DNA from 3 places in the Acidovorax sp. FG42 genome. Region 2 is predicted to be linked to each of the others. Evidence: predicted binding sites of a transcription regulator. Region 2 holds the regulator's gene; each other region holds the start of a gene.
The links. Region 2 encodes sigma-54, which starts transcription at its own class of promoters, with help from an activator protein. Its sites were predicted from a motif close to TGGCANGNAANCTGCTTT; they were not measured.
Positions count from the first base shown of each region.

Region 1: the regulator sigma-54 is predicted to act here: its motif matches at 1,423-1,440, upstream of ACODSM_RS17050 (BMP family protein).
Region 3: the regulator sigma-54 is predicted to act here: its motif matches at 2,064-2,081, upstream of ACODSM_RS13370 (TorF family putative porin).

Region 1 is NZ_JBMDJM010000017.1:34,549-38,546, forward strand. Features, by position in the region: gene ACODSM_RS17045 (5'-methylthioadenosine/S-adenosylhomocysteine nucleosidase) at 1-187, opposite strand, end outside; gene ACODSM_RS17050 (BMP family protein) at 363-1,373, opposite strand; gene upp (uracil phosphoribosyltransferase) at 1,674-2,303, opposite strand; gene ACODSM_RS17060 (threo-3-hydroxy-L-aspartate ammonia-lyase) at 2,387-3,361, opposite strand; gene ACODSM_RS17065 (LysR family transcriptional regulator) at 3,563-3,998, opposite strand, start outside.
Region 2 is NZ_JBMDJM010000004.1:19,707-23,704, forward strand. Features, by position in the region: gene lptB (LPS export ABC transporter ATP-binding protein) at 1-686, shown strand, start outside; gene ACODSM_RS05920 (RNA polymerase factor sigma-54) at 686-2,284, shown strand; gene ACODSM_RS05925 (acyl-CoA thioesterase) at 2,365-2,847, shown strand; gene ACODSM_RS05930 (THUMP domain-containing class I SAM-dependent RNA methyltransferase) at 2,844-3,998, shown strand, end outside.
Region 3 is NZ_JBMDJM010000011.1:106,114-110,111, forward strand. Features, by position in the region: gene ACODSM_RS13360 (ammonium transporter) at 1-898, opposite strand, end outside; gene glnK (P-II family nitrogen regulator) at 935-1,273, opposite strand; gene ACODSM_RS13370 (TorF family putative porin) at 1,317-2,027, opposite strand; partial or broken gene ACODSM_RS13375 (YifB family Mg chelatase-like AAA ATPase) at 2,242-3,156, shown strand; gene ACODSM_RS13380 (hypothetical protein) at 3,406-3,585, shown strand; gene ACODSM_RS13385 (hypothetical protein) at 3,913-3,998, opposite strand, start outside.

The sequences.
Region 1 (3,998 bases), on a different contig from region 2:
TGGTGAACTCCACGCCGTTGATGCTGTGCTTGGCAGGCTGTTGCACCTGGGGCAGCAGTACGGTCAGCTCGGGCGCAAAGGCGGAGATGACGGCGATGCGGGGCGTATCGTCCAGCCGCACTGCCGTCTTGCCGGGCGCGGGGGCAGCGCAGCCTGAGACCATGGCGGCCAGTGTCACAGCGCCCATAAGACGTGAACAACGGGTAGCCAGCGAGGCTTTTGCGGCGGAGAGTGAGGACATGAGGGCCTTGTCAGCGGTTCATTGCGGGGGGGTCTAACAAACAGGCCACCGCGTTGTGAGGGTGGCCTGCTCACGCAATAGAGAGAGGGCAAGCGGGCAGGGCGCCCGCCGCCCGCCGTGCTTACTTGGCCGTCGATTTGGGCTGGCTGTCGTCCACCTTGACGGTGAACTTGCCAGCCAGGATGTCGGCCTCCTTGGCCTTGACCTTAGCGACGATGTCGGCAGGCACCTTCTTCTCGAACGTGCCCAAGGGCGCTAGTTCAGAGCCCTTGTGCTTCATCATCGAATACGGGCCGTAGTCCTCGGCGGTGAACTTGCCTTCCTTGACCAGCTTGAGTGCGCGGTCGATGCTGGGCTCCATGTGCCACAGGGCCGATGCGACCACGGTGTCGGGGTACTGCTCTTGCGTGTTGATCACGTTGCCGATGGCGAGCTTGCCTTTTTCCTTCGCAGCGTCGCTCACGCCAAAGCGCTCGGCATATAGCACGTCGGCGCCTTTGTCGATCATGGCAAAGGTGGCTTCCTTGGCCTTGGGTGGGTCGAACCAGCTGTTGATGAAGGTGATGGTGAACTCGACCCTGGGGTTGGTCTCCTTGGCGCCCGCCATGAAGGCGTGCATCAGGCGATTGACCTCGGGGATGGGGAAGCCGCCCACCATGCCGATCTTGTTGGTCTTGGTCATGCCGCCAGCCACCATGCCGCTGAGGTACGCTGGCTCCTGGATGTAGTTGTCGAACACACTGAAGTTGGGCGCCTGCGGCTTGCCGGAGGAGCCCAGCAGGAAGGACGTCTTGGGGAAGTCCTTGGCCACCTTGCGGGCGGCGGCTTCCACCGCAAAGGCTTCGCCCACGATGAGCTGGTTGCCGCCGGTGGCGTACTCGCGCATCACGCGCTCGTAGTCAGCGTTGCTGACGTTTTCGCTGGCCTTGTATTCGATCTCGCCACGTGCCTCGGCGGCCTTGAGGGCCTTGTGGATGCGGCTGACCCATTGCTGTTCAAAAGGCACCGTGTAGATCGCCGCGACCTTGATCTTGGACTGCGCGAAGGCCAGAGAGGGCGCCATCGCCATGGCGGCCGAGAGGGCCATGGAGGTGCAGAGCAGGCGTCCGGTGAAGATGCGGCGAGTGGTCATGGTGGGGTTCCTTCAGACAAGCAAACAAGGAGGTTGGGTGTGCTGCTACCAAGCAAGGAGCGCGCCAGTCGGTGGCTGTGTAACTGCAAACCAGCGGCAAGTCTGCCAGAGGAAAGCCACCAGTTGGTAAAAAAATGGTGCATGCGTGCAGCGCATCCGGAAACCAGGCTGGGGCACCCCACCAGAGTAGGGCTCCCAATGGGCTGTTACGCAACGCAGGGAGGCCCGGTGATGAAAAAAAAGCCACCGCTGGGCGGCAGGCCCTGCGGTGGCTGGTGCACGGGCGCTGCCGTTGTGCGCTTATTTGGTGCCAAAAATGCGGTCACCCGCATCGCCCAGGCCCGGCAGGATGTAGCCGTGGTCGTTCAGTTCGCGGTCGATGGCGGCGGTGAAGATGGGCACGTCGGGGTGGGCCTTTTGCAGCGTGGCCACCCCTTCGGGGGCGGCCAGCAGGCAGACGAACTTGATGGAGCGGGGGTTGAGCTTTTTCAGGCGGTCCACGCAGGCTGCGGCCGAGTTGCCGGTGGCCAGCATCGGGTCCACCACGATGATGTCGCGCTCGTCCATCTCGGACGGCATCTTGAAGTAGTACTCCACGGGCTGCAGCGTGGCGGGGTCGCGGTACAGGCCGATGTGGCCCACGCGGGCGCCGGGCACCACGTTGAGCATGCCGTCCAGAAAGCCGTTGCCCGCCCGCAGGATGGAGACCAGCACCAGCTTCTTGCCGTCGATCATCTTGCCGGTCATGGTTTCCAGCGGGGTTTCGATCTGCACGTCCTGCAGCGGCATGTCGCGGGTCACTTCATACGCCATCAGTGTGGACAGCTCGCCCAGCAGGCGGCGAAAGCTGTTGGTGCTGGCGTCTTTCTTGCGCATCAGCGTGAGCTTGTGCTGGACGAGGGGGTGGGTGATGACGGTGACGTTGCTCATGGGGAACCTGAAAGGAGAAGGGCAGAGGCCTCGGTGCCGATGCACCGGCGCGCTCTGCCGCGCGGTGAGTAAAAAAGTGGGGGCTAGTCTGCCAGAAACCGTGCCAGTCGCGACAAATCGACGTTGCCGCCGCTGATGAGGATGCCGACGCGCGCGCCATGGATGTCCACGTTGCCGTGCTGGGCCCCAGCGAAGGCCAGGGCGCCTGTGGGCTCGACCACGATCTTCATGCGCTCGGCAAAAAAGCGCAGGGATTCCACCAACTGCTCGTCGGTGGCGGTGACCATGTCGTCGGCCAGGCGCTGGATGATGGGGAAGGTGAGCTGGCCCAGCGCCTGGGTTTGTGCGCCGTCGGCAATGGTGTGGGGCGTGGGGATCTGCACCACATGCCCGGCTTTGAACGACTGCTGGCCGTCGTTGCCCGCTGCAGGCTCTACCCCTACCACCCGGCATTGCGGCGCCAGCGCCTCGGCGGCCAGCAGGCTGCCCGCCAGCAGACCGCCGCCACCGACGCAGACGAACAGGTAGTCCAGGTCGGGCACTTCTTCAAAAAGCTCTTTGGCCGCGGTGCCCTGGCCGGCAATGACATGGGGGTGGTCGAACGGGGGCACCAGCGTCATGCCGCGCTCCAGCGCCAGGCGGCGGCTGATGGCCTCGCGGTCTTCGGTGTAGCGGTTGTAAGTGACGACCTGGGCGCCGTAGTCGCGCGTGGCGGCCATCTTGGAGGCGGGGGCATCCTCGGGCATGACGATGGCGGCGGGCATGTCCAGCAGCCGTGCCGACAGCGCAATGGCCTGCGCGTGGTTGCCCGCCGAGAAGGCGAGCACGCCGCGTTCGCGCTGCTCGTCGGTGAACTGGGCCAGGGTGTTGAATGCGCCCCGGAACTTGAAGGCGCCGGTGCGCTGCAGGTTCTCGCACTTGAAGAACAGCTGCGCGCCCAGCCGCTCGTCGGCAGTGCTGGAGCGCAGCACGGGCGTGCGGTGCGCCATGCCCTTGAGCCGGTGCGCGGCAGCGGCCACATCGTCGTAGGTGGGTGGGGGAGCAGTGTGCTCGGTCATAGCGGTGTCCTCGCTGCGGGGCGCAGCCTGCCCCTGGTGGGTACATGATAGACCGTCAAGCAGATTGTTGGCATAAGAATGGCCGCTACCGCTTGATGGTTGGGTGATATTTGCTATCAAATGCGTAGTGACGGCAGAGCTGCGCAGCCCTGCCAGCGACGGTAGGTAACGGCACGGCATGTGTGGGGCTTGGCCATCGCGCTACTTGTTGCGCCAGCTTTTGAGCATCCGGATCAGCATGGCGGGTATTTGCTCGCGCCGGTGCACCACGCCCAACGGGGGGAGGGGGCTGCTCAGCTGCACATCCAGCTGGCACAGCTGCGCGCCCGACGGCAGCACGGGCGCAATGCTCTGGGGGACCAGCGCCACGGCATCGGGCTGGTTCAGCAGGCTGGCGAACACGGGGAGCGAGACGGTCGACACCGGGAACTGCAGCGCATCGGGCAGGGCCGCCAGCACTTCACGCTCGAAGATCTCGCGCACGGCGATAGTGGCGGTGGGCAGCACCCAGCGTGAATCCTTGAGCGCCGAGAGCGCGATGCCCCGGCGCTTGGCCAGGGGATGACGGGTGCTGGCCATGATCACCGGCTCATCGGGCTGCAGCGGCTTGAAAACGTACGACGCTGGCAGCAGCACC
Region 2 (3,998 bases):
TCAAGGACGTGTCCCTGGAGGTGCAAAAAGGCGAAGTCGTGGGTTTGCTGGGCCCCAATGGCGCGGGCAAGACCACTTCGTTCTACATGATCGTGGGCCTGGTGCGCAGCGATGCGGGTGACATCCGTATCGACGGCCAGTCCGTGGCCCACATGCCCATCCATCGCCGGTCGCGCCTGGGGCTGTCGTACCTGCCGCAAGAAGCCTCCATCTTCCGCAAGCTCACCGTCGAAGAAAACGTGCGCGCCGTGCTGGAACTGCAGCGCGCCGATGACGGCCAGCCGCTGTCGCGCGATGCCATCGAAGAGCGCCTGACGGCCCTGCTGCAAGAGCTGCGCGTGGACCACCTGCGGGCTTCACCTGCACTGGCGCTGTCTGGCGGCGAGCGCCGCCGCGTCGAGATTGCGCGTGCCCTGGCCACCCAGCCGCGTTTCATCCTGCTGGACGAGCCCTTTGCGGGCATCGACCCCATCGCCGTGATCGAGATCCAGCGCATCATTGGCTTCTTGAAGGCGCGCGGCATCGGCGTGCTCATCACCGACCACAACGTGCGCGAGACCCTGGGCATTTGCGACCACGCCTTCATCATCAGCGACGGCCGTGTGCTGGCGCAGGGTACGCCGTCCGAGATCGTGGACAACGCCGAAGTACGCCGCGTGTACCTGGGCGAGCATTTCCGCATGTGATGAAGCCTGGACTGTCGCTGCGCGTCTCGCAGCACCTTGCATTGACCCCTCAGCTCCAGCAGTCCATCCGACTGCTGCAGTTGTCCACGCTCGAACTCTCGCAGGAAGTCGAGCAGATGCTCGACGAAAACCCGTTCCTCGAACGCAATGCGGACGAAGCCCCGCGCGAGGAATTTGGCCTGGAAGCCGCCGACACGCCCGCCCAGGCCGACGACTACAGCGCAGATGATGCTATGTTTTCAGGAGCTTCTGGCGCAAGCAGTACTGGCGCTGACAGCCAAAACGACGCTGAAATCTCCGGGGGGGGCTCGGACGAGCCCGACTGGAGCGGCGACGGCACCGTCGAGATGGCGCCCAACGATGCCGAGTGGGGCGGCGACGCCCCAGCGCGCACCCGCAACGACGCGGAAGGCGACGAGGCCGATGCCACCGAGCTGGCCCGATCGCACGAGTCGCTGACGGCCTTTTTGCACCGCCAGGCGCTGTCGCTGCGCCTGTCCGAAGTAGACACGGCCGCGCTGCGTTTTCTCATCGAATCGCTGAACGACGACGGCTACCTCGAAGAGCCGCTGGAAGAACTCGCCATCAGCCTCGCCGGGCCCGACGACCTGGAACAGATCGAAGAGCTGGTGCACCGCTTCACGGTGGCCCAGCGCCTGCTGCAAAGTCTGGAGCCTGTGGGCGTGGGCGCGCGCAATCTGTCCGAATGCCTGACGCTGCAGCTCGCGGCGTTGGCGGCCGACGAAGACAGCGACGCCGACCCCGAGACCGTGCAGACCGCTCTGCGCATCTGCCAGCAGCCGCTGGAGATGCTGGCGCGCCGGGACATCCGCCGCCTGACGCAGCTGTGCAGCGAAGGCGGCGTGGCTGGAGAAGAGCGCACCCGCGCTGCCATGGCACTCATCGCCCGCCTGGAACCACGCCCGGGCCGCAAGTTTGCCGACGTGGAGCGCAACATCATCGTGCCCGACGTCATCGTGCGCAAAGCCGGTCGCGCCAATGGCAGCGGCCAGCAGAACTTCATCGTGCAGCTCAACCCCGACGTGATGCCCCGCCTGCGCGTGCACGACATCTACGCAGGCGCCCTGCGCGGCCACAAGGGCGGCGAAGGCCACCAGGGCATGCAGCAGCGCCTGCAGGAGGCGCGCTGGTTCATCAAGAACATCCAGCAGCGCTTTGACACCATCCTGCGCGTCTCGCGCGCCATCGTCGAGCGGCAAAAGAACTTCTTCACCCACGGCGAACTGGCCATGCGCCCGCTGGTGCTGCGCGACATTGCCGACGAACTGGGCCTGCACGAGTCCACCATCAGCCGCGTCACCACCGCCAAGTACATGGCCACGCCGATCGGCACCTACGAGCTGAAGTATTTCTTTGGCTCGGGCCTGGGCACCGAAACGGGCGGCAACGCGTCCAGCACGGCGGTGCGCGCACTGATCAAGCAGTTCGTGTCGGCGGAGAACCCCGCCAAGCCGCTGTCCGACAGCCAGATCGCCGAGATGCTCAAGGAGCAGGGCATCGAATGCGCCCGCCGCACCGTGGCCAAGTACCGCGAGGCGCTCAAGATCGCGCCAGCGAATCTGCGCAAGGCGTTGTAGCCGCCTCGGCAGCTGGCGCACGGCGCGCCTGCGATGCCGTACCTTTTCTGTTGTTTCCGTATTACCTACCGCAGCCCACCATGGCCCGCATCGTCTTTGACCTCCCCGCGCACTTCGGCTTTGCCACCGAGCTGCAGATCTACATCAGCCACGTGAACCAGGGCGGGCACCTGGACAACGCGCAGTTGCTCAGCCTGGTGTCCGAAGCGCGCGTGCGCTTCTTCCAGTCGCTGGGCTACCCCGAGGCCGATGTGGGCGGCCTGTCCATCGTGGTGGGCGACATCGTGGCGCAGTACAAGTCCGAAGGCTTCCATGGCGAAACCATGCGGGTGGAGATGGCGCCCGCAGACTTCAACCGCTACGGCTTTGACTTGGTGTTCTGCATGACCGAAAAGGCCTCCGGCCGTGAAGTGGCGCGCGGCAAGATTGGCATCGTCTTCATCGGTAAGGCCAGCCGCAAGGTCGCCCCCATCCCGGACTCCATCCGCCAGCTGCTGCTGGCCTGCGCGGGAACGCCGGATTCCCACGCATTGTCTGAGCGCGTATCCTCCCCATTGACATGAACCAACTCCAACTTTTTCTCCCCTGCGCCGCAGGCGTCGAGGGCTTTCTGGCCGACGAGGTGCATGGCATCACCGGCCTCACGGGGCAAGACCTGCTGGTGGGCCGGGGTGGTGTGCTGCTGCGCGCCTCGTGGCGCCAGGCCATGCAGCTCAACCTGCACAGCCGCTTGGCCCAGCGCGTACTGGTGCAATTGGCCCACCGCCCGTACCGGTCTGAGAACGACCTCTACAACATGGCCAGCGATGTGGCCTGGGAGATCTGGTTCACCACGCGCCAGACCTTCAAGGTCGAAGTGACGGCCCAGCACAGCCCGCTGCAGAGCCTGAACTTCGCGGGCCTCAAGGTGAAAGACGCCGTGGCCGACCGCTTCCGCCACAAAAGCGGCGTGCGCCCCGATGTGAACACCCAGTGGCCCGACGTGCGCATCCACCTGCACCTGACCACCGACGAAGCCACGATCTACATCGACACCTCCGGCGAGCCGCTGTTCAAGCGCGGCTGGCGCGAAGACAAGGGCGACGCCCCGCTCAAGGAAACCCTGGCCGCCGCCATGATCGCCGCCAGCGGCTGGGACCCGCACGGCGACAACCCCCAGCCCCTGTACGACCCCTGCTGCGGCAGCGGCACCATCGTGGTCGAGGCTGCGCAGATCGCCTGCCGCATCCCGGCGGGCATGCTGCGTCGCTTCGCGTTTGAAAAGCTGCTGCCCTTCCAGGCGCACGTTTGGTCTGCTATCAAAAACGAAGCTGAAGGCGCAATATGTACTAGCGCTGTACCCATATTTGGCAGTGATGTGGCCTTCCGTATGGTCGATTTTGCGCAGCGCAACGCCGAGCGCGCAGGTGTGGCCCAGGCCGTGCAGCTGCGCGGTGGCGACGCCCTGCAGCGCATGCCGCCCTGCGAGCAGCCCGGCGTGATGCTGCTGAACCCGCCCTACGGCGAGCGCATTGCCGCAGCCGGTACCGCAGGCCGCAATGCCAGCGAACGCGCGGCCGACCGCGCCCAGGGCCTGGCTGTGGGCCGCGAAGAGGCGCAGACCGAAGACGGCGGCGAGTTCTTCAGCCAGCTGGCTACGCACTGGAAGAAGAACTACAGCGGCTGGACGGCCTGGATGCTCACGCCCGACCTGAAACTGCCCGGCAAGATGCGC
Region 3 (3,998 bases), on a different contig from region 2:
CGTTGGCATTAGCAGCACCGGCAGAGCCAGCGTTGAAGCCGAACCAACCCACCCACAGCAGCGAGGCGCCGACCATGGTCAGTGTCAGGCTGTGGGGCGTCATGGCTTCCTTGCCGAAGCCGATGCGCTTGCCCACCATGTAAGCGCCCACCAGGCCAGCGATACCGGCATTGATGTGCACCACGGTGCCACCCGCAAAGTCCAGAGCACCGTCAGCACCCAGCAGGCCGCCGCCCCACACGATGTGGGCCATGGGCACGTAGCTGAAGGTGAACCACAGCACCGAGAAGATCAGCACGGCAGCGAACTTGATGCGCTCGGCGAACGAGCCCACGATCAGCGCCACAGTGATGGCGGCAAACGTGCCCTGGAACGCGAAGAACACGTACTCGGGAATCGTGGTCAGCGCGCCAAAGGTCTCCTGGGTCACGCCCTTGAGGAAGATCTTGTCGAAGCCGCCGAAGAACTTGCCCTCGCCCGAGAACGCCAGGCTGTAGCCATAGATGGCCCACAGCAGCGAGATCAGCGAGAACACCACGAAGACCTGCATCAGCACCGACAGCATGTTCTTGCTGCGGCCCAGGCCGCCGTAGAACAGTGCCAGGCCAGGGATGGTCATCAGGATCACGAGCAGCGTGGAGGTCAGCATCCAGGCGGTGTCGCCGGAATCGACCTTGGGCGCCGGGGCCGCAGGGGCTGCCGGTGCGGCGGCCGCTTCTGCGGCAGGCGCGGCAGCGGCTGCGGGAGCTGCAGGAGCCGCTGCAGCATCAGCAGCCGGTGCGGCAGCCGCAGGGGCTGCGGCGGCTGGCTCGGTGGCGGCAGGCGCCTGGGCCATGGACAGGTTGCCCATGGTCAGCAGACCGAGCCCCAGAATGAAGGAAGCAAGCAGTTTTTTCATGGCGTTTCTCTTCTTGGATGGGATGCGGCCTCGCCCTTACAGGGCTTCCTTGCCGGTTTCGCCAGTGCGGATGCGCACCACCTGCTCCAGGTGGGTCACGAAAATCTTGCCGTCACCGATCTTGCCGGTGCGCGCTGCGGTCTCGATGGACTCGATCACGCGGTCCACCAGGTCGTCGGCCACAGCGGCCTCGATCTTGACCTTGGGGAGAAAGTCCACCACGTACTCTGCACCGCGGTACAGCTCGGTGTGGCCCTTTTGGCGGCCAAAGCCTTTGACTTCGGTCACCGTGATGCCTTGCACGCCGATGTCGGAGAGCGCTTCGCGCACTTCGTCGAGCTTGAAGGGCTTGATGATGGCTGTCACCATTTTCATTTTCAGATCCTCCGGAATGGGCGCCACCGGCGCCCATTGAGACTTACAGGGTTTTGGTGAGCGTGACGATCACGCGCGACTTGTTGACCGGGCCGTAGAAGGCCTTCTTGGTGGCGCCGACCACGGCAGCGCCGAGAGACACGCCGCCGCCGAAGTCGTACGAGCCGCCCAGGCTGTAATCCATGAAGTTGGGGGCGGTGATGTCACCACCAAAGCGGGTGAAGCCGACCGATGCCTTCAGCGTGGTGCTGGGGGCCACTTCCTGGGCAAACGCCAGGTTCAGGTAGCCGGTGTTGCGGCCCTTGAGGCCAGGGCCTGCGTAGGCAAAGTAGTCCTTGGACAGGGTGTGCGAGTACTTGGCCGTCACGGGGCCGAAGGTGGCGGCGCCATAGACTTCGGTGGTGTTGCCCGCGCTGTTGCCGGGGTAGATGTAGGTCAGCAGGCCCACGTCCAGGTCCACATCACCGGCCTTGAACTTGTAACCGCCGTAGATGTCGGATTCGAGCGAGTTGCCGGACAGCCAGTTGACGCTGGAGTTCCAGTTGCCCACGTAGAAACCGGTCTCGCCGAAGGTGTAGTCAAAGCCGCCTTGCAGTGCGGGCTTGACGGCCTTGACCTTGGACGTGTCCTGGTCCTGGCCACGGAACTTGTAGTTCGTGGTCAGGCTGACGTTGGCGGTGAGCTGGGCGCTGGCCAGCATGGGAAGGGTTGCAACAAGGGCAACGCCCAGGGTCTTGATGATGGCGCGGGTCATGTTTCCTCCGGTTGGACAAAGTAGGGACAAGCGCTTTAAGCACGGACCGTGCCACGCCAAGGTGCACAGGGCGCCGCACGGTTGCGTTGCGTTACAACAATCCCCAGTACAGTGGCGGTGACCGCGCTCGGGGCACCGCACTCAACTGGTGCAGGCGCCCCGCAGGCCGCGCTAAAAACCTACAAAACGCACCCATCTGGGGAGAAATCGCTTCATGAGTCTTGCTTTGGTGCAAAGCCGCGCCCTTCTGGGGCTGCAGGCGCCTGCAGTCACCGTCGAAGTGCATCTGGCCAACGGTTTGCCCAGCTTCACCCTGGTCGGGCTGGCCGAGGTGGAGGTGAAAGAAGCCCGCGAGCGTGTGCGCTCTGCACTGCAGAACGCGGGGCTGGAGTTCCCGACCAATAAGCGCATCACCGTCAACTTGGCACCCGCGGATTTGCCCAAGGATTCGGGCCGCTTTGACCTGCCCATCGCCTTGGGCATCCTGGCCGCCAGCGGGCAGGTGGACGCCAGTCGCCTGGCGGGGTACGAGTTTGCGGGCGAGCTGTCGCTGTCGGGCGAGCTGCGCCCCGTGCGCGGCGCGCTGGCCACCAGCCTGGCCCTGCAGACGCAGCAGATCGACGCTCAGCTGGTGCTGCCCCCCGGCAGCGCCGAAGAAGCCGCCCTGGTGCCCGCCGCACGCGTGGTGCGCGCCCGCCACCTGCTGGACGTGGTACGGGCGTTCCTGCCACCCGGCAGCACGGCCGGTGGCGATGCCGACGTGGCCAACGACGGCTGGACGCGCCTGCAGGCCACCGCGCTCGCCACCAGCACCACCGGGCCCGACATGGCCGACGTGAAGGGCCAGGCCGGTGCCAAGCGCGCGCTGGAGATTGCAGCGGCCGGGGGTCACAGTGTTCTGATGGCCGGGCCACCCGGCTCGGGCAAGTCGATGCTGGCGCAGCGTTTTGCCGGGCTGCTGCCCGCGATGACGGTGGACGAAGCGCTGGAGAGCGCTGCCATTGCCAGCCTGGCGGGCCGCTTCAGGCCCGAGACCTTTGGCGTGCGCCCCACGGGCCAGCCCCACCACACGGCCAGCGCGGTGGCGCTGGTGGGCGGTGGCTCGCCACCCCGGCCGGGTGGGCATCATCAAAGTTGCGTACAACGGACCGGCTATATGAATCAATGACTTGCGATTCCTCCAATCACAGTTGGGGCCAAAGACCAATCGAAGTTAAAGACCAAAATGTTTGGAAGAGCCCGTGGAGCATCAACAGCAGGCTGGCTTGCTGGCGAAAGAGCAGACTACCGGTCATCCCAAAAACCGGGATGATCGTCGCCACTTCTGGGACGAGTTTGGCTGCCAGCTTCAGGAGCGAAAAAGGCGCAGAATGAATCCATGCCGCGCTTCTGGCTCTCTGAACTCTTCGACCCAGCTGATTCCGAGCTGGCAACGTTCTCCCTCTCTCTGGAAGAATTTGTGGCGCGTACCGGAGGAATGCCCTCGGACGTGGACAAGAGGGAACAGGATCGAAGGGCAAGAATTCAGAGCATTGAGGAAGACGATGCTGTCTTTTGATGCTGCCGCCTTCATTGAGCTTGTGGTTTGATCGTTCGCTGACCATGCCCAGCCCCTCCAAATTCCCTTCGCCTCCTGATGAGCGATCGATCCCAAGCGAGCGCACCCCATCGGATGAAAATCTTCGGCCCACTCAGTTGAACACCGAGCTACACGCTCGCATCGCCAAGACTGGTAGCGCTCGCCCCTCCACCTACGAGAGCGCGATGAAGGCTCTTCAACGGGTTCGCGAACAACGCGGAGCGGCGGGCTCCTAACGCAGCGCCGTCTCGAATCTCGAAGGTCAGCAACGGTTGAGCCCGTTGTCGCCTCTCCCTTTCAAATCCATCAGTTCGTCGTGTCGCCAGACAGCGCTTGCTCGGCCGCGAGTCTGCGAAGCTCCTCAACCTCTTTCAACGTCGGCATCCCCACCG